4 regions of the Acetoanaerobium sticklandii genome follow, and region 2 is predicted to be linked to each of the others. Evidence: riboswitches for the same ligand, from Rfam matches in the RefSeq annotation. Region 2 holds a riboswitch; each other region holds the start of a gene.
The links. A riboswitch is a leader RNA that binds a small molecule or an ion and turns the genes downstream of it on or off. The one in region 2 is predicted to bind S-adenosylmethionine.
Positions count from the first base shown of each region.

Region 1: it holds a riboswitch for S-adenosylmethionine, as region 2 does, so the genes downstream of both, CLOST_RS08375 (methionine ABC transporter ATP-binding protein) here and CLOST_RS00885 (homocysteine S-methyltransferase family protein) in region 2, are expected to answer to the same signal.
Region 3: it holds a riboswitch for S-adenosylmethionine, as region 2 does, so the genes downstream of both, metK (methionine adenosyltransferase) here and CLOST_RS00885 (homocysteine S-methyltransferase family protein) in region 2, are expected to answer to the same signal.
Region 4: it holds a riboswitch for S-adenosylmethionine, as region 2 does, so the genes downstream of both, CLOST_RS10815 (O-acetylhomoserine aminocarboxypropyltransferase/cysteine synthase family protein) here and CLOST_RS00885 (homocysteine S-methyltransferase family protein) in region 2, are expected to answer to the same signal.

Region 1 is NC_014614.1:1,786,402-1,789,894, reverse strand. Features, by position in the region: gene CLOST_RS08390 (NUDIX hydrolase) at 1-205, shown strand, start outside; gene whiA (DNA-binding protein WhiA) at 207-1,160, shown strand; gene CLOST_RS08380 (HPr family phosphocarrier protein) at 1,163-1,429, shown strand; SAM riboswitch class I at 1,525-1,632, shown strand; gene CLOST_RS08375 (methionine ABC transporter ATP-binding protein) at 1,820-2,803, shown strand; gene CLOST_RS08370 (methionine ABC transporter permease) at 2,805-3,455, shown strand; gene CLOST_RS08365 (MetQ/NlpA family ABC transporter substrate-binding protein) at 3,468-3,493, shown strand, end outside.
Region 2 is NC_014614.1:166,363-169,855, reverse strand. Features, by position in the region: gene CLOST_RS00885 (homocysteine S-methyltransferase family protein) at 1-1,555, opposite strand, end outside; SAM riboswitch class I at 1,615-1,718, opposite strand; gene CLOST_RS00880 (GIY-YIG nuclease family protein) at 1,719-2,006, opposite strand; gene CLOST_RS00875 (TfoX/Sxy family protein) at 2,019-2,276, opposite strand; T-box leader at 2,611-2,834, shown strand; gene CLOST_RS00870 (argininosuccinate synthase) at 2,887-3,493, shown strand, end outside.
Region 3 is NC_014614.1:2,479,473-2,482,965, reverse strand. Features, by position in the region: gene CLOST_RS11830 (phosphodiester glycosidase family protein) at 1-1,798, shown strand, start outside; SAM riboswitch class I at 1,904-2,009, shown strand; gene metK (methionine adenosyltransferase) at 2,158-3,342, shown strand.
Region 4 is NC_014614.1:2,276,776-2,280,268, reverse strand. Features, by position in the region: gene CLOST_RS10820 (ClC family H(+)/Cl(-) exchange transporter) at 1-1,117, shown strand, start outside; SAM riboswitch class I at 1,213-1,315, shown strand; gene CLOST_RS10815 (O-acetylhomoserine aminocarboxypropyltransferase/cysteine synthase family protein) at 1,438-2,715, shown strand; gene CLOST_RS10810 (homoserine O-acetyltransferase/O-succinyltransferase family protein) at 2,728-3,493, shown strand, end outside.

The DNA of each region.
Region 1 (3,493 bases), 1.1 Mb from region 2:
AAGAGTCCATAAGACGGTATATTGGTATCTGATGCATTCCAGAAGTATGGATACAGTCCCTCAAAGAGAAGAGGGCTTCATAGAAGCCAAGTTCATTCATATAGATAGAGTGTTAGAGATGGCAAAATATGATGACGAAAAGGAAATAATAAAAGTTGCATTAGATGAAATTAACAAAAAATCATATAATAACTCAGGTGATTAAAGTGTCATTTTCAACTCAAGTTAAAAACGAGCTTTCAAGGATTATTCCTGAAGATAAGAATGTTAGAATTGCTGAATTAGCTGCCTTAATTCGCATGAGCGGAAGCCTGCAGCTAATGGGCTACAATAAATTGTCATTCAAGGTTGTTACTGAAAATGCTGCAATTGCAAGAAAAGTTTTTTCTTTGCTAAAAATGTGTTTTAATATTCATGTAGAAATACAGGTTAAGAAAAATAAGAATTTAAAAAAGAACAATACATATTTCTTGTTTGTATCATATGAACAAGGGGCAAATGATATATTAGTAGAAATAGGTATACTAAAAAAAGACGGTAAGGATTATACTATTCAAAGCGACATACCTGAATCCTTCATCTCTGATGAAAAATCAAAGCGTGCATATATTAGAGGAGCTTTTCTAGGTGGGGGATCGATTTCAGATCCAGAAAAAACCTATCATATGGAATTTGTTACTGTAGATGACGAGCTAAGTACCTACATAAGAAATTTACTAAATACATATGATTTTAATGCTAAAATAGTACCTAGAAAGAACACCTACGTAGTATATATCAAAGAAAGCAATAATATATCAGATTTACTTAACATAATGGGAGCACATAATGCTCTATTTCAGCTAGAGGACGTTAAGATTATGAAGCAGATGAGAAATGATGTAAATAGGATTGTCAATTGTGAGACTGCAAACCTTACTAAGACAGTAAATGCATCTATGAGACAGATAGAAGCTATAAACTATATCATAAATACAGTAGGTATAGACTACCTCCCTGAAAGTCTTCAGGAAATAGCAGAGCTAAGAGTAGAATATGAAGATTTAAGCCTTAAGGAACTAGGCGAAATGCTAGATAAACCACTTGGAAAATCAGGTGTTAATCATAGATTGAAAAAAATAGAAGATATTGCAAACGAACTAAAAGAAGGGAGAAAGTAAAAATGATAACAAAGGAACTTACAATAAAAAATGAAATAGGATTACACGCAAGACCTGCAGCTCTCTTTGTTCAGACTGCAAACAAATTCTTATCAGATATAATGATAAAAAAAGCAGGAAAAACTGTAAACGCAAAGTCAATAATGGGAGTTATGGCTATGGGGATATCTAAAGGTGAGATGATAGAAATAATAATAGATGGCCCAGATGAGGAAAACGCTATCTCTGCCATAGAGGACCTTATCAACGTAAAACTACTAGAGTCATAATATAAAAAAATTAAAAAAATATAGATTAATAGTGTTGACAAACGATATTAATCTATATATAATTCATATTATTCTAAACGATATAAAACAACTGAATCTTATCCAGAGAGGTGGAGGGACTGGCCCTACGAAACCCGGCAACCAGCTGCATTGCAGCATTGGTGCTAATTCCTGAGGTATTATTACATACCTAAAGATAAGAGATAACTGAAATCTTAGTTTATTAATCTCTTTCTTTGTGAAAGAGATTTTTTTATTTTCAAAAAAGATTTCTTATATTCATAAGCAATTTTGGTTAGATTAAGGTGTTGAGCTTTTATTTGTTTAGAAGTGGATTAGTCGACAAAATCCGATTTGCAATTTAATTATCAAAAATTAAGGAGGCTAAAATTGATTGACATTAGAAATCTATCAAAGGTATATAGTGATTCCAAAACACCCATAATTGCTCTGGATAATATAAACATTCAGATTGATAAAGGAGAGATATATGGGATAGTAGGTCTAAGTGGAGCTGGAAAGTCTTCGCTTGTCAGATGCATTAACAGAATAGAAGAGCCAACAAGTGGCGAAATTTATATAGATAAAATAAATATAATGGATTTAAATCAAAAGGATTTAAGGAAAACCAGAAAAAAGATTTCGATGATTTTTCAAGGGTTTAATTTGTTAAATAGCAAAACTGTATATGAAAATATTGCATTTCCACTAAAACTAGATAAGCTTCCAAAATCTGAGATAAATGCTAGAGTAAATGAATTACTAAGCTGGGTTGAGCTTTCAGACAAAGCAAATGCTTATACTTCACAGCTTAGTGGAGGACAAAAACAAAGAGTTGCTATTGCTAGAGCTCTAGCTAGCAAACCAGATATTTTATTATCGGATGAAGCCACTTCAGCTCTTGACCCGAAAACTACAAATCAAATTCTAAGTATGCTTAAAAGGATTAATAAAGAAATGAATATAACTATAGTAGTTATTACTCATGAGATGGAAGTGGTAAAAAGTATCTGCGATAAAACAGTGGTGCTTGAAAATGGAAGGATTATAGCTCAAGGAAATACAATCGATATTTTTTCAAATAAAGATAATTGTAGCCCAGATATATTTTCTAAAGAAGAGTCTTTAGATTATAAAGAGCATTATAAGGGAGAGCTATTAAAGCTTAGCTTTGTGGGAGAGAATGCTAAAAATCCAATAATATCAAATCTCGTAAAGAAGTTTGATTTAGAGCTAAATATTATTTCAGGCAACATTGAATATATACAGGAAAAGCCACTTGGAACTTTGATTGTGGAATTAAAGCGCCATGACAATCTAAGCACAATTATAGATTATTTAAATAATCACGATGTTCGGGCAGAGGTGTTATAAAATGATAGAACTATTAGATTTACTCATACCATCAATTAACGAAACCCTATATATGGTATTCATATCAACTGTATTTACGGTTATCCTGGGGCTACCTCTAGGAATACTTCTAGTGATAACAAGAGAAGACAGTGTACTACCAAACAGCAATATTTATAATAGCTTGTCAATTCTTATAAATATCACAAGATCGATTCCCTTTGTAATTTTAATGATATTTATAATCCCTTTTACTCGGCTAGTTGTTGGAAGTTCAATTGGAACAAATGCAGCCATAGTGCCTTTAGTGGTAGCGGCTATTCCTTTCTTTGCAAGACTAGTAGAAGGCTCAATTTTAGAAGTCAATCCAGGTGTAATTGAAGCTGGAGTATCAATGGGAGCCTCTCCACTAGAAATAGTACTAAAAATATTAATTCCTGAAGCAATGCCTTCGCTTGTATTAAATGTCACAGTGACAATCATAAATATTATAGGCTATAGTGCAATGGCTGGAGCTGTAGGTGGAGGAGGACTAGGATACCTAGCGATTGGATATGGATATCATAGATTTCAGACAGATGTGATGTTTGCAACAGTAATAATATTAATTATTTTAGTTCAGTTAATTCAAATTTCAGGGAATAAAATTTCAAATTCGATATATAGAAAATAGGAGGATAATAAAATGAATATAAAAAAATTATTAGTGTT
Region 2 (3,493 bases):
GCAAGGTTTGATTTAATCTATCTCTATTTTTCATGCCATAAGAAACATTGCTCAGCCCAAGAGAGGTCTTTATTCCTTTATTTGATAACTGCCTTACAATCTCTACTGTATCAAGTGGCGATATGCTGTAGGTTTTATTTGTGAAAAGCAGTGGGTCTATATAGATATCTTCAGCCCGTATTCCTTCACTTAGGAGTCTGCTCTGAAGCTTTTCTGCTATTTCTACAGTTTCAGCTATGGTAGTTGGCAGTATTTCATTTTCTATGCATAGTCCTATCACACTAGCACCATATTTTTTTGCAAGAGGAAGGATTTCACTTAATTCCTTTTCGTCCAATGCAACTGAGTTTATAAGCGCCTTTCCTGCATAATTTTTAAGCGCCTCTTCTATGATTTCAGGCTCTTTGGAATCTATGCAAAGTACAAAATCAGAATTTAGCTGTCCACTTATCACTAGCTCCCTTGCTAATGCTTTTTTATCTGCTCCTTCTGCATTGACATTGATATCAATTACATCTGCGCCTTTTAAGCACTGCTCTGATATAACGCTTGTAAGCCCTTTTATATCAAATTCTTCCATATACAGCTTTACAGCTTTTCTTGCATGAGGATTAATGGCTTCTCCAATTAAAATAAATGCTTCTGAAGAAACCACCTTGCCTTTTGAAGCAAGATATCCATGAGAGCTTGCTTTATTCTCCTTAATATTTTTTACTTCTATGCTATCGACTAGCCTTCTTAGCTCTTTAGTAAACTCAGGAGTAGATCCACAGCAAGAGCCTATATATCCCATATTAAGCTCAAAATATGGCTTCATTTGATTTGCAAATTCACTAGCTGACATGCTATAAACTACATCTTCTCCTACAATCTCAGGCATCCCTGCATTTGGCTGAGCAATAAGCTTTACACTGGTATACTTTTCTATCTCTACAAGTAACTCAAGTATATCCTTTGGTCCTTTTGAGCAGTTTATTCCTATGGCATCCACTCCTAGAGCATCTAAAATAACTCCTTGGGCAGCTGGCGATACTCCAGTCAAGGTATAGATGCTGTCATAGGTCATAGAGGCGAGTATAGGAATTTTTATATTGTGCTTCTTAAAAATATCCTTTAATGCAATTATTCCTGCTCTTAGCTCTCCTATATCGCTAAAGGTTTCAAAGATTACATAATCAGGCTGAGATATAGTTATAGCTTCAAGCTGTCTGTAAAATATCTCGTACATTTCTTCAAAGCTCACATCCCCTACAGGCTTTACAAATTCACCTGTAGGCCCTACAGAAAAAGCTATCTCTTTGCCTGTAGTTTTAGCTAAGTTTATTCCTGCAACGTTAATCTCCATTACCTTATCCTCTAGGTCATAGCTTTTTAACTTAAGAGGATTTGCTCCAAAGGTATTGGTTGTAATTATATCTGCTCCATTATCTGCATATTCTTTATGTATCTGCTTGATTACTTCGCCTTGAGTTAAGTTTAACTCCTCAGGACATTCAAAACATATACTTTTGCTAATAAGCTGACTTCCAAATCCACCATCGAATATTTTTATCATTGCTCTCTCCTTTACATTAAAAAAAGCTTTCTCAAAGAGAAAGCCTAGTTATAAGTTTTCTCTTATCTTCCTGCTAAGCAGTTGGATTTAGCACCTTTTCAGCCTGGGCTGAAGGTTGCTGAGACTTCACAGGGCCATATCCCTCCGTCTCTCTCGATAAGAATCATACTATTGAGTTTTTAATTAATGCTTCTTTTTGAAGCTTTGAGAGTTTTTTTATACTGCACTCTCTTTTCATTGCACTGCTTTTTGTATCGTGCCTTTCCACATAAACCAAGCTAACTGGAAGCCTTGCTCTAGTGTACTTTGATGCTGTTCCTTCACAGTGAAGTTTAAACCTCATATCGATATCCACTGTGTATCCAGTGTACAAGCTGTTATCTTTACATCTTAGCATATATACATAAAACTGCCTAATATTTTTTTGTAGTAATTCTTCTTGTTTTTTCATTTAATCCCAGCTTTACTTTTTTTCTGAGTCTGCAAATCTCTTTAAATCAGCTTTGATATCGTCTGCCAGATCATGCCATCTTATCCCTTGTATAGCTCCTTCTAATGCATACAGGGTGTTAATGCAGGCATCTATATCATGCTCTTTTAATATCACATATGCAGATTTTGAACCTAGCTTTCTAAGCTCTATAGGAGTAGTTATTCCTGCATTTATTAATCGTTGCTCTAGTGTTGGTCCTATGTTTTCCATATCTGATAGCTTACTCATATTACTCTCCCCTTTTAATATATACTCTATTCATTCTATATATTTATTAATCTACCAAAATTTAATACCTCATATAATAAATCATCTACTTACTAAAAATATATATAATTTAAATTATATTAAACAAAATTTGCTCAATTGTAAACAAAAACTTTAACTTTTGTAAAAATATTTTAAAAAATTTTTAAGCTTTAGGAAAATGTTTTTCATAATAATTTCATGGCTATTCCCCGATTATTTATATATAAAAATAATTTTTTAAAACATAAAAATATATTTTTTGATGTTGACAAGTAAAAATTAAATCCCTATAATCAGAAAAAAACAAGTATATGCATATCCAGTGATGGGAAAAGTAAGCTAAGAGATGACTCCAGCGAGTCGGCACAGAGTGGAAGGCCGACAGTCTCACCTTAACCGAACAAGGGACCCTGAGGATGCCTTTTGAAATCAAAGTATGAAGGCACGGCTGTCGCCGTTAACGATATCGAGTGAATTGTATTAGTGCACAAATACAATTAATTAGAGTGGTACCGCGGATATAAATCCGTCTCTTTGTAATACGAAGAGGCGGATTTTTTTAATTTCTAAAATAATGGAGGAAAATATAATGAAAACAAATAATATAACTAAAAAAGATAAAATAGTACTTGCTTACTCTGGTGGACTTGACACTTCTATAATCATTCCATGGCTAAAAGAAAACTACAATGCAGATATAATAGCTGCTTGCATAAACGTAGGACAAGATGAAGATATGCAAAAGGTTCAGGAAAAAGCTATAAAATCAGGAGCATCAAAAGTATATATAGCTGATGTAGTGGATGAATTTGTAAAAGACTATGTATATAAATCGATTAAAGCAAATGCTCTTTATGAAGGCAAATATCTTCTAGGAACTGCTCTAGCTAGACCTTTAATAGCTAAGAAGCTAGTAGAAATAGCTCATATAGAAGGCGCTCCTTATATCTGCCACGGATGTACTGGAAAAGGAAATGACCAGGTTCGTTTCGAAGTAGGAATAGCAGCTTTTGATCCAGATATAAAAGTAATTGCTCCATGGAGAATCTGGGATATCAAATCCCGTGAAGATGCAATAGACTATGCAAATGCAAAAGGCATAGAGGTTCCTTGTACAAAAGATAAAATCTACTCAAGAGATCAGAATCTTCTTCACATCAGCCATGAAGGTGGAGATTTGGAAGATACTAAAAACG
Region 3 (3,493 bases), 400 kb from region 2:
TGTAAAGCTAGATGTTTTATTTAATAAAAGTGGTTTTATAAACAGAACAACACTTAGCAATATGGTAAATCAGGAGCAAGGCGTAGTTGCGGCAGTGAATGGTGATTTTTTCTCAATGTCTACCCCAGCATTTTCCATAGGGCCTATAGTAAAAGATGGAAAGCAGCTTTCAAGTCCTCATTATGAGCTTAATAAATACGCTTCATTGCTAGTTGACTCTACAGGCAACGCACTTCTTGCTTACCTTTATTCAAATATTCAAGTAGAAAATAGCTCAAGAGGTATAAATGTAGATATATCAGCAATAAATAAACCGAGTAAAGACTATGGAAACATAGTAATATACACTAAAGAATACACTCCTAACAGCCCAGGCGCTAATAAAACTTATTTTGACCTTACAGAGATAGTAGTAGAAAACGACATCGTAAGAGAAGTAAGATGTGGACAGCCTAGTGTGGCAATTCCTGAAAATGGTTACGTGATACTAGCAGCTGGAGCAAATAGCTTTGTACTTCAAGGAGCTTTTACTCCAGAAGAAAAGGTCAAGCTAAAAACAGATATAAACTTAAATTACAACAATATAAAAACTGCAATAGGTGGAGGTACTATGCTTCTTAAAAATGGAGTAGAGACATCCATAACCCAGAGTGTGAGCGGAAAAAGTCAAAGAACAGCTCTAGGAATCACAGCGGACAAAAAAATGCTCATAGTCACTGTAGACGGAAGAAAATCTCCGTTTATAGGAATGGATGAAAAAGACATGCAAGCGTATATGAAAGCGCTAGGAGCAAAGGATGCCATGATGCTTGACGGAGGAGGCTCTACTCAGCTGATGGCAGACGGCAAAATTCAAAATACTATGGCATCTGCAGAAAGGTCACTCGTAAATGGGCTTACTATCAAAAATACAGCTCCAAAAGGTAGTATCTCTCAGATTGAAATTTCTGTGCTAAATGAAACTATTTTCCAAGGAGACAAGGTAGAGCTTGCTATAAGAGCCTTTGATGCTTCTAAAAATCCTATAGACATAACTACTCCTAGTTTTCAGGTTTCTGGAGAAGGAATATCAGGGAGCTTTGATGGCAGATATTTCACGCCGACTTCATCAGGAAGTGGAAATATAGTAGCTTCATATGGAGGAGTTACTGGAAAAATTCCAGTAGAAGTACTTAAGAAAAATGCACCTGATACTAAAATGGTTCAAACTCTTCCGGATTCAGGAACAGCAGCAGTATTTGGAAACATGTCAGGTGGAGAAAGCATAATTGATCAAGCATTTAAGGCAAAGCTCGCAAGCTCAGCCAGCTCAAACCAAGCTGTAATGACTCTAGGTGCTGGGGATAACGCATTTTTAGGAGCGGTGTCAGCGCCAAAGGAAGCCTTTAATGGGGCATATAAATATAAAACCGTTGGAAATACAACATTTATAAGCGTGGACAACAGAAATGGCGGAGTATACAAAGTAAAAGGTCAATGGGACTATTTAAAAGGACTAATGTCAAAAAGTGCTGGGAATGTAGTCATAGTGCTTCAAGGCAGTGACAAGTCCGCAGACAGTATAGACCAAAATGCATTTGACAAAATCATCCAAAAAGAAGCAAAGACTAAGAATGTATATGTCGTATATTCAGGTAAGAGTTTTTCCTCTAGAGTAGATGGAAATGTAAGCTATATCAGTGTGGTAGACTATGCATCTATGCCAAAAACCAATATATATCAAGATATAAAATACCTTCAGTTTGCTGAAGCAGATGGAAAATTGGTATATGGATTCAAGCCTGTGCTTACTCCATAAAACTGATACAAAAATAGTAAAAAATATTTTTCAAAAACATATTGACATATGGTTTTGGCTAATATAAAATAAAATCCGTTGCACAATAAATGAATAAATTCTTGAACCTTATCAAGAGAGGTGGAGGGACTGGCCCTGTGAAACCCGGCAACCAGCACAGCAATGTGAGATGGTGCCAATTCCTGCGAGATATATTCTTGGCAGATGAGGTAACTTTAGTAGTTATGCCTCTTCTGCGTATGTGTATGAAGAGGCTTTTTAATGCAAAAAAGTCTACATTATGTACGATGTGCCACCTTGGCATATACAAGTGATACGGTTTACAGCATTTAATGCTAGAGATGAGGAGGATTTATTAAATGAGAAGATTATTTACATCAGAATCTGTTACTGAGGGCCATCCAGATAAAATGTGTGACCAGATTTCAGATTCAATACTAGACGCCCTTTTAGTTCAAGACCCTAATTCACGTGTGGCGTGTGAGACAGCAGTTACTACAGGTCTTGTTATGGTAATTGGAGAAATAACTACTAACGCATACGTAGATATCCAAAAAGTAGTAAGACAGACAGTTAAAGAAATCGGATACGATAGAGCAAAATATGGATTTGACTTCGAAACGTGCGCAGTAATTAATGCTATAGACGAGCAAAGTGCAGACATAGCTATGGGTGTAGACGAAGCCCTAGAGCACAAAGAAGGGACTATGAAAGATGAAGTAGAAGCAGTAGGAGCTGGAGACCAAGGTATGATGTTTGGTTTTGCTTGCGACGAGACTCCAGAGTTTATGCCACTTCCTATTTCACTAGCTCATAAGCTAGCTAAAAGGCTTTCAGATGTAAGAAAAGACAAAACTCTTGATTACTTAAGACCAGATGGAAAAACTCAAGTAACAGTAGAGTATGAAGATGACAAACCAGTAAGAATAGACACTATAGTAATATCTACACAGCACAACCCAGAAGTAACTAGAGAGCAAATTGAAAAAGACTTAATCGAAAACGTAATTAAGCCAATAGTAGATAGCAAGTTACTTGATGAAAACACTAAGTACCTTATCAACCCTACAGGAAGATTCGTAATCGGAGGACCTCAAGGAGATTCTGGACTTACAGGAAGAAAAATCATCGTAGATACTTACGGTGGATACGCTAGACACGGTGGAGGAGCTTTCTCAGGTAAAGACTCTACAAAGGTAGACCGCTCTGCAGCATACGCAGCTAGATGGGTTGCGAAAAACGTAGTAGCAGCAGGACTTGCTAAGAAATGCGAGATTCAGTTAGCTTATGCAATCGGTGTAGCTGAACCGGTATCAGTACTAGTTGATACATTTGGAACAGGTGTTATCGCTGAGGAAAAGATTTCTGAAATCATTTCTAAAAACTTTGATCTTCGCCCAGGAGCTATAATTAGAGACCTAGGACTAAGAAGACCGATATTCAAGCAAACAGCAGCTTACGGACATTTTGGAAGAACAGATGTAAGCCTTCCTTGGGAAGAGCTAAACAAAGTAGACGACATTAAAAAAGACGCTGGATTATAAAAATATCATAAATAATAAATTCAGCAATTTAAACCATTATAAGTTGTTTATGGAGCTTAAAAGCTTATAAAAATAAAGGATTAGTACTCAGGGAAATCTGTATACTAATCCTTTTGTTATTTATATTTAAATTTTGCTTCTTCAAAATTTA
Region 4 (3,493 bases), 610 kb from region 2:
AATTGGAAAAGGTAGACTAGAAAAAAGAATACTTATGGCTAGTGGAGCGAGTGCGGGATTAGCAGCAGCATTTAATGCACCTATGGCAGGTGTGATTTTTGCCTTAGAAGAAATTTTTAAGTATTTTTCTCCAATCATTTTACTATCGACTATTTCTGCTGCAGTAACTGCAGACTTTATTTCGAAAAAAGTTTTTGGTATGAATCCAGTTTTTAATTTTCCAGTAAGCCAAACAGTACCACTTAATGGATACTTAATGCTTATATTTTTAGGAATTGTTTTGGGGATTTCTGGAGCTATCTATAATTATACTTTATTTAAAACTCAAAAATTTTATAAAAAATTAACTTTTCTTAATATAAGAACAAAAATAATAATTCCTTTTATTCTAGCAGGATTTCTAGGTTTAGTTTTTCCACTTGCAACAGGAGGAGGCCATAAGATTATAGAATATCTAAATCTTAAAAATGGTATTAGTTTTCTTGTTTTAATCTTAATAGTTAAATTTATTTTTTCGATGTTAAGTTTTGCATCAGGAGCTCCTGGTGGTATATTTTTTCCTTTACTTATTTTAGGTGCAACTATTGGAAGTATCTTTGGACATGTAATGATAGGAAATGGAATTTTTGATGAGAGTCTTTTTAATAATTTTATTATCCTTGCTATGGCTGGATATTTTACGGCTATTGTAAGAGCACCTATAACTGGTATAGTTTTAATAATGGAAATGACAGGTTCTTTCAACCATTTGCTTTCACTCACAGTTGTTTCAATTACAGCATACATAGTGGCAGAGCTTTTAAATAGTCCTCCAGTATATGATAAATTACTTGATAATTTAATAGTTCAAGAACATCCAGAAGATGAGAAAGAACATATTAATAAAATTCTTGTAGAAATAATAGTTCAGCATGACTCTGTTTTTGAAAATTCTTTGGTAAAAGATTTACATTGGCCAGGAAAATCTCTTCTCGTCGCTATAAAAAGAGGAGAAGTAGAACTTATTCCAAAAGGAGATACTAAAATTATGGTGGGAGATTATTTGGTTGTATTAACAGATATTAATTGTGAGTCTAAAATAAGAGAAAAATTAGAAAAATTGAATTTACGCCCTTAGAAAAAAGTGACTGAAGCTAACGATTTAATAATTTAAAAAAATACTTGCAATTTATCCTAGAACAGTGTATTATAAAAATCAAACTTAATAAAAGTTGCTTATCAAGATTGGTGGAGGGACTGGCCCTACGAAACCAGGCAAGGGTTTTATATAAAACCGAGTGCTAATTCCAGCAGACAATAGTCTGAGAGATAAGTGTAGCCTACAAGTCTATTTTTGTATTTAGATTTGTTGATTTTATTTATTTAAAATCATAAAGCCGCACTTTGTGCGGCTTTTTTAATTTCTCAGACTCTCAATATGAAAAGGAGAGGATATTAATGAAGAATTACAGTGTAGAAACTCAGTGTGTACAGGCAGGCTATGAACCAAAAAGTGGAGAGCCAAGAGTAGCTCCTATAGTGCAGTCAACTACTTACAAGTACGATGATGCAGATCAGGTTGCAGCTTTATTTGATTTATCAGCAGTAGGTCATATGTATTCCAGAATCAGTAATCCAACTGTAGAGGTTTTGGAAAAAAAGCTGACTGTTTTAGAAGGCGGAGTAGGGGCTCTTGGGGTTGCTTCAGGGCAATCAGCAAATTTCTTTGCTATTTTTACTTTGTGTAGCGCAGGAGATAATTTTATCTGCCTTTCAAATCTATACGGTGGAACCCATACGTTGTTTACTTCTACTTTAAAGCGTATGGGAATTGAGGCAACTATACTTCCATGCACAATAGAGCCTAAAGAGATTGCAAAACATGTAAATTCTAAAACAAAGCTGCTATTTGCAGAAACGTTAGGAAATCCTGGTGTAGAGGTACTTGATATAGAGGCTTTTGCAAAAGCCGCACATGATAATAAATTGGCATTTGTTGTGGACAATACCTTTGCTACACCTTATTTATGCAGACCGATAGAGCATGGAGCTGATATAGTTACTCATTCCGCTACGAAGTATTTAGACGGTCATGCAACTAGTCTAGGTGGCGTGATAGTAGATAGTGGTAATTTTGATTGGAACAATGGGAACTTTGATTGCCTTACTCAGCCAGACCTAGCATATCATGGGCTTAGCTATACAGAGACTTTTGGAAACCAAGCCTTCATCGTAAAGGCAAGAGCATCGCTTCTTAGAGATTTAGGCTCTACGATGAGTCCCAATAATGCATTTTTAATTAATTTAGGAACAGAAACCTTGGCTCTTAGAATGCAAAGACACAGTGACAATGCTCTAGAGGTTGCGAAGTTTCTTCAAAGCCTAGATGAGGTTGCATGGGTGAACTATCCGAAGCTAGAAGATTCAAAAGACTACAAGCTTGCTGAAAAATATCTTCCTAAAGGCGCTTCTGGAGTTATATCATTTGGAGTGAAAGGCGGAGTAGATAAAGCCAAGCTATTTATTAATTCTGTCAAGCTAGCAAGTCTTGTAGTTCATGTAGGAGATTTAAGAACTCATGTGCTTCATCCAGCTAGCATGACTCATAGACAGCTAAGTGAAGAGCAGCAGATTAAAGCTGGGATTGCTCCTGAGATGATTAGGCTATCTGTAGGAATCGAAAATCCAAAGGATATCTGCGATGATTTATACCAAGCACTAAAAGCTCAGGCGTAAGGGGGAATAGTCTTGCCTATAATAAATTCTACTAATACGGACCTACTAAAGGAGTTTTACGACAAGGATATTTTTCAGATTCCAGAGCTAAGAGCAACGACTCAGGATATAAGACCTCTGAAAATAGGTATAGTCAATTTAATGCCTAACAAAAAAGAAACAGAAATCCATCTGATGAAGGCGCTTTCTAATACGCCTCTTCAGATAGAGCTTGATTTAATAAGAACAAAAAGCAGAAAAAGTAAATACACCGATATGGAGTACCTTACTAAAAACTATAAAACCTTAAACGAAATTAAAAATAATAAATACGATGGACTTATCATAACAGGAGCTCCAGTTGAGCATTTGGAGTTTGAAGAGATTGATTACTGGGATGAATTAAAGGAGCTATTCGAGTTTGCCCGTACACATGTTTACTCGAGCTTATTCATATGCTGGGCATCTCAGGCGGCTTTATATTATTACTACGGTGTACAAAAAAGGAATCTAGGTTCAAAGCTAAGCGGAGTATTTGAATATGAACTAGCTGAGGATTCAAAGCTAACTAGAGGTCTAGATGATAATTTTTTCTATCCTCAGTCGAGAAATACTGAAAACGAAGAAGCTGAGCTTAGAAAGGTTCCAGATTTAAAAATCCTAGCACGTTCAGATGAGGCTGGTGTATGCATATCTTCTAGTGTAGATGAAAGATTTGTTTTTATATCAGGACATGGAGAATATGATACCGATACACTTTACAACGAGTATATAAGAGACTTAAGTAAAGGGATAAATC